2 linked regions of the Prochlorococcus marinus XMU1412 genome follow. The protein of the gene in region 1 interacts with the protein of each later gene in a pairwise test. Links are inferred from orthologs where the notes say so. Each region holds a gene or a part of one and is shown on either strand. Other genes may lie near its edges.

What was found.
Region 2: the proteins of HA152_RS03195 (region 1) and sfsA interact in binary tests that used the Escherichia coli proteins (3 or more experiments, as listed by UniProt). The link is inferred for Prochlorococcus marinus XMU1412 from one-to-one orthologs.

The regions. Positions count from the first base shown.
Region 1 is NZ_JAAORJ010000002.1:81,329-84,543, reverse strand. The notes cover bases 214-3,092. They hold HA152_RS03195 (glutamate-5-semialdehyde dehydrogenase), read right to left. Parts: upstream 2,369-3,092; coding sequence 1,058-2,368; downstream 214-1,057. Other genes in these bases: HA152_RS03190 (translocation/assembly module TamB domain-containing protein), read right to left, coding at 2,435-3,092; folB (dihydroneopterin aldolase), read right to left, coding at 684-1,046; HA152_RS03205 (esterase/lipase family protein), read right to left, coding at 214-679. Also shown: HA152_RS03210 (M3 family metallopeptidase), read left to right, coding at 1-93; more of HA152_RS03205, read right to left, coding at 86-213; more of HA152_RS03190, read right to left, coding at 3,093-3,215. UniProt on the Escherichia coli protein: Catalyzes the NADPH-dependent reduction of L-glutamate 5-phosphate into L-glutamate 5-semialdehyde and phosphate. The product spontaneously undergoes cyclization to form 1-pyrroline-5-carboxylate.
Region 2 is NZ_JAAORJ010000001.1:249,413-252,710, forward strand. What follows is about bases 179-3,140. They hold sfsA (DNA/RNA nuclease SfsA), read left to right. Parts: upstream 179-1,270; coding sequence 1,271-2,011; downstream 2,012-3,140. Other genes in these bases: murJ (murein biosynthesis integral membrane protein MurJ), read right to left, coding at 179-1,200; HA152_RS01380 (ammonium transporter), read left to right, coding at 2,192-3,140. Also shown: more of murJ, read right to left, coding at 1-178; more of HA152_RS01380, read left to right, coding at 3,141-3,298. UniProt on the Escherichia coli protein: Binds to DNA non-specifically. Could be a regulatory factor involved in maltose metabolism.

The sequences.
Region 1 (3,215 bases):
TTACCTCCATTAGACATATTTAAACTATTCAGGGGAAGAGAGCCACAAACTGATTCATTAATCAGGCACTTAGGTCTATCTGAAGCTACTTGATAATTTCACCGATTATTTTGTCAACCACAGATTTATTCCTTACAAGGTTTCTATGTATATATACTTTTACTGATATTTTTTTTCCAAAATTTAAATTTGTCCACCATCCAGGGAATACCATCATATCCCAATAAGTAAAGAAATTTATACACTCAATTTCATCAAGAAAAAAATCATTATTTGAGAGTTCTCTTAAAAACTTACTATTTATTTTCATTTCGGATATTCCTCTAAAGGGGCATTTAGGTATTAATTGAGCCATTAAAGTTCCTTTGTGAGGGGAACCTATAGATATTAATCTTCTTGTTCTTTTATACCCATTAAATTTTTGAAGCCAGTATCTTCCAATTATTCCTCCCATAGAAAATCCCAAGATATCGATTTCTTTTTCTAAACCATATTTCTCCAAAATTAATTCGTTTAATTTATTAGTCAAATCCAGAATTGAAGTCATTCCATATGAATGCTTAAGAGTTGGGGCAAAATATTCAATGCCAATATAATCAAGTTTTGAGGTAATAGAAGAAAAAATACTTGAAGTATTCCAAAGACCATGAATCAATATAATGGGATTTCTTTTTTCCAATACTTTAATTATTTTCAAGAATTCTTTCTATTGACACCTTCCCATCGAAACCTGTGATTGGAGGATTACATTTTGTCAAAATAATTTTAACTTTAGAAAGCTTAAATTCCTGATCAATGATTTCTAAAATTTCGTTTGAATATTTTTCGATTGTAAAACAATATATTTTCTTTGATTGGTCTTTTAAAATTTGAACTAATTTTGAATAGTCAATTGTTTTTTCTATATCATCATTTACTGTACATTTTTCAAAATCAGTCCACAAAAATATATCTAAAATAAATAGTTGTCCTAATTTTCTTTCTTCCTCAAGAACGCCAACCCTAGCCCAAAGTTTAATATTCTCAATTTTTAAAAAAGTTTCCATCTTTAAAAGTTTTAAAGATCTTTATGCGTATAGATAGCCTTTCCTGATGACAAATCATCAACTATATTCCCATCACCTTTTAGGAAATATTTATAAGTTACCAAACCTTCTAGACCTACAGGTCCCCTTGGGGGAAGAGTTTGAGTAGATATGCCAACTTCAGCGCCAAATCCATATCTAAACCCATCTGCGAATCTAGTAGAGCAATTATGAAAAACACCTGCACTATCAACTACATTCATAAATTTATTGGCAGTATTTGAATTTTCAGTAATTATTCCATCTGTATGTTTTGAACTATATTTTTGAATATGTGTGATTGCTGCCTCAAGATTATCAACAATTTTTATAGATAGAATTAAATCCAAATATTCAGTTTTCCAATCTTCTAGGCTAGCCTCATATTTTAACCCTAATTCAACTGATCTCTTGTCTCCTATTAATTTAACATTATTAGAATTAAAAAGAGGGATGGCTTTTTCTAAAAAAGCTGGTGCGATATCTTTATGGACTAATAAAGTTTCGATAGCATTACATGCCGCAGGATATTGAATTTTGCTGTCCAAAGCGACTGATAAAGCCATCTCTATATTTGCCTCAAAATCTATAAACAAATGGCAAATTCCATCAGCATGTCCTAGCACAGGAATTCTTGTATTCTCCTGAATAAATTTAACTAATTGATTACTTCCTCTTGGAATTATTAAATTAATGTATTTATCAAGATTTAACATCGCCATGCTATCTTTTCTGCTTGTTAGTAAACATATTGCATTTTTATCAAGACCTGATTCATTTAAACCTTCTTGCAATGCTTTCACTATTGAAGTATTTGTTAAATTAGCTTCACTACCACCTTTTAGCATTACTCCATTACCTGATCTTATAGCTAATGAACTAATCTGCATCACGGCATCTGGCCTTGATTCAAAAATTATACCTAAGACTCCAATTGGTACGGTTTTTCTTTCTAAGATCAATCCCTTTGAAAGCTCTCTTTTTATTTGAACTTGATTTGCAGGATCAGCCAAGTCTCCAACTTTTCTTACTCCTTCAATTCCTGAATTTAATTTTGATTTTGATAACTTTAATCTAGAAAGTAAAGCACTAGAAATACCCTTTTTTTCTGCACTTGCATAATCCGCATTATTAGCCTCTAATATTTCTTTAGAATTTTTTTCTAGATAGTCAGCCATAAAATTTAAGGCTTTAATTCGATTTTGATTTTCAGTCTGACTCATTTTTATTGATGCCAAACGAACTTTCTCAGCTTTTTCTAGAAGATCATTACCTGGTTGAGGAACTTCAAAGATATTAGCCATAATATTTTTTAGTTAATATAATAATAATTCAAATTAACGATTCTTTAAAGTAAATTTCTTTCTGAATTAATATCTAAAAAATAATTGAACTTGACTTTTCCAATCTCCATTGGAATCATAAGATCCTAATAATTCTAAGTTTGGATTTGCCTGAAAAGTCAAAATTCCTAAAGGTGAAATATCATCTCTACCTGGAACCGTTTGAAAGGCAAAATTTATTGCATCAGTAATATCAAGACCTATTTCGGCTACCCAAGCTTGAGAAGAAAATTCCTCATTAGAAGATGATTGACCATCATTCTCTAAATCTAAATTTTCATTGGAAAAAATATTATTTAAAGCATCATTATTTTCTATTAATGCTGGATATAGAGATAACTGAAATCTTTCACTAAATGCATCAGCATTATTAAGTTGAGAAATAAATGCTCTATTTATTAAATTTGCAGAGTTACCTCCAATCAAACCAATTATTTGTGATCTGTTATAACTTGGAGTACTTCTTAATTGGATTCTTTTATTTTCATCAGCAAAAGATAATTGATCTAAAAATCCCTCATAAGATGCTTCAATTTTTATAAGCCTTGAATTGCCAATCCCAAATGATCCTAAACCACTAGAAGTCGCATTAATATCAAGATCACCTGATATATTTGAATCCTGATTATTTTCACTTATAGGTATTATAGAATCCGGAACTTTACTGATTAAAGAAAAATTTATAAATGGAACTACACCACTTCTTGATGCAAATAAAATATAATTATCTTTATTTTTATCAAGTTTAAACGGGGTTGTATATAGATTTGCTCTACCTTTTTTAAGATAAATAAGACCCCTAGCATTT
Region 2 (3,298 bases), on another replicon or contig:
ATTAAATATTATTCCTGCAAATGAAGACTTAAAAGGAAAGTTTGTTTTTTCTATTGAATAGTAAGTTCTTACTAATAAATCTCTATAAAGATAAAATGGTATGCCAACTGCATAAGCAATTAATATATTTTTTACTTTTAAAGTTGCTGAATAATCAAAAGATCCTCTTTGAAAAACTAATTGTACGATTTGATTATTGAATGTTATGAAAAATCCCGTTAAAAAAATAGCTGTCAAGAAACAGTACTCTACCCCAGATATCAATTTTTTTTGGAGACCTCTTTTGTCTTTTTCACTTCTCAATTTAGAGAATTTTGGAAGTAATGGCAGAATTAAGGAGTTAGATAATATGCCTAAGGGGGCTTGTATAAGAAAGTTTCCGTAAGCTAGTCCAGATGCTGCGCCTTGAAAACTTGAAGCGAAAAACATATCGATAAAAACATTAATTTGACTTAGACCTGATGAGATAGATGCTGGAATAATTAGTTTGAAAATCCTCCTCTCTTCATCTTTAAATAAATTGAAGGTTGACTCTAATCTTAAGAGACCAATTTTATTTATTTCCCAAATTTGAACAACAAACTGAATTAAAGTACCTGTCAAAGTTCCAAATGCCAGTAATCCCGTGTAAGTAAAGAAATTAGAAGATGTATTTTCTTGGTTGAAAATCCAACTAAATAAAATAAAAAAAATAATAGTTACGCTTGTTATTGCTGGACTTATACTTGATAAAAAGAATTTTTTTTGGGAATTTAAGGCGCCAAAGCTTAAACCTATGAAGCCGGATAAAGGGATGCAAGGTGTAAGTATTTGTAATTGGTAAGTGGCAATAGATTTAGTTTCGTAACTTAAATTCGGGGCCAATAAATCAATTAATAAACTGGAATTGGAGTAAATCAAGATGGCTAAAATTAATAATAATATTGAAAGTTTTATGCTTACTTGAGTTAAAACTATCCCTCCATTTTTTTTGTTAAGCGGAGTTAAAACTGCAACGACTGCGTTATGCAATGGACCATTGATACCCCCAATGATTATTAGCAAAAAACCAGGAATTATATATGCATAATTAAATGCGTCGTATGTTATTCCAACCCCAAAAGCAGCAGCTATAAATATTTGTCTTATACATCCAGCTAATTTACTTAGACAAGTACCAAACGAAATTGAAAAAACATTATTTTTTAAAAATGATTGCATTTGGATTCGTCTATATTTTTCAATAACTTTAAGTTTCAATTATATTTGATTTTTAACTAACGACATATTTATGAATGATCGGATAATTGATTTTGATCCATTAATTGAAGGGGTTTTAATTAAGAGATATAAAAGGTTTCTTGCAGATATTGAATTAGAGAGTGGAGAGGTAGTAACTGCTCATTGTGCTAATACTGGCCCAATGAAGGGACTTTTGAGTGAGGGAGCAAAAGTAAGAATAAGTGTTTCCCCTTCTCAAAAAAGGAAATTACCTTTCACTTGGGAGCAAATATGTGTTTTAAATGCAAAAAATGAGGAGGTTTGGGTAGGTATTAATACTCTGTTCGCAAACAAGTTAATCAAAAAGGTTATTGAGAAAAATCTGCTTATAGAAATAATAGGTGAAATAGAGACAATTAAATCTGAAGTTCCTTATGGAGAAGATAAAAAAAGCAGAATTGACTTTTTTTTAACCCCTAAATCTTCAAATCCTGATAAACGTAACATTTACATAGAGGTTAAAAATACGACTTGGATTAAAGAAAATGTAGCTCTATTCCCAGATACAGTCACGAAAAGAGGCCAAAAGCATCTCATGGAATTAAAGAAATTAATTCCTGTAAGTAAAAGTGTTTTAGTACTTTGTATAACGAGAAAAGACGCTTGTTTTTTTGCCCCTGGAGATGATGCAGATCCCTTATACGGCAATCTTTTTAGAGAATCTCACAGTGCAGGAATGATAACTATCCCATGTTCCTTTGAATTTCATAAAGACCACGTATCATGGAAAGGAATTAAACCTTTGAAATAAATAAAATCTTGATAATTTGAAACTCTTAAAAAAAAATTTTTTAAATTTAACAGATATAGTTTTAAGGCGCAACTATTAAATTGGTAACAACGACTACTAGACACTAATAAGTTTTTTGAGCAAAATTGAATATGAAAGGAAACAGCACAAACTGTTTTTTTGCAGATCTAATTTTTTTTTATGACCACTGCTTTGCAAACGCCTCAAAGGCGCTCTAGGTCCAGACTACAAGATGCAAGTCTTGTTAATGGACCTATGCTCCTTTTGAGGAGTATTCGAGGATTTAGTTCAAACCGCTCAATGTTGTGGCTTGCGACTGTTCCTTTAGCTTTGTTTGGTTTAGGTATTTTTAATCTTTCAGCTCACGCAGCTGATTTACCTGAGTTGAATGCAGCTTTTCTTGCTAACAATTTATGGCTTTTGATCGCTACTATTTTAGTGATCTTTATGAACGCTGGTTTCGCTATGGTTGAGGCAGGTATGTGTCGTTCTAAGAACGCGGTAAACATCCTTGCTAAAAACCTATTCGTATTTGCTCTAGCTGTAACCTCTTATTGGTTTATCGGCTATTCATTAATGTACGGAGGTAGTGTTGCTGACGGATGGCTTTATTTTGGAGGCTTATTTTTTGATCCAACAGTTACTGCAGATATGGTAACTGATGCTGGATTAGTCCCAACAGTTGATTTCTTGTTCCAGTCTGCATTTGCAGGAACTGCGGCAACTATCGTATCCGGTCTTGTTGCTGAAAGAGTTAAATTTGGAGAATTTGTTGTTTTTGCTGTCGTATTAACTGCATTTATATATCCAATTGCTGGTAGCTGGAAATGGAATGGTGGTTGGCTTGATTCTTTAGGTTTTGTAGACTTTGCTGGTTCTTCAATTGTTCACTCAGTTGGAGCATGGGCGGGTCTTGTAGGAGCTATGCTTCTTGGACCAAGAATTGGCAAATACTCTGATGGGAAACCACAGGCTATGCCAGGACACAACATGGCTATAGCTACTCTAGGTGCATTAGTTCTATGGATAGGTTGGTATGGATTTAACCCCGGTTCTCAACTTGCTATGGATCAATGGGTTCCATATGTTGCTGTAACAACTACTTTGGCAGCAGCAGCTGGTGCTATTGGTGCAACTATTGTTTCAACATTAACTTCTGGAAAGCCTGATCTTACAATGATAATTAACGGAATCCTTGCTGGTTTGGTTAGTATCACTGCCGGTTGTGGTGATATGACTCTTGCTGGAGCCTGGTTTGCAGGACTAGTGGGAGGAATAATTGTTGTA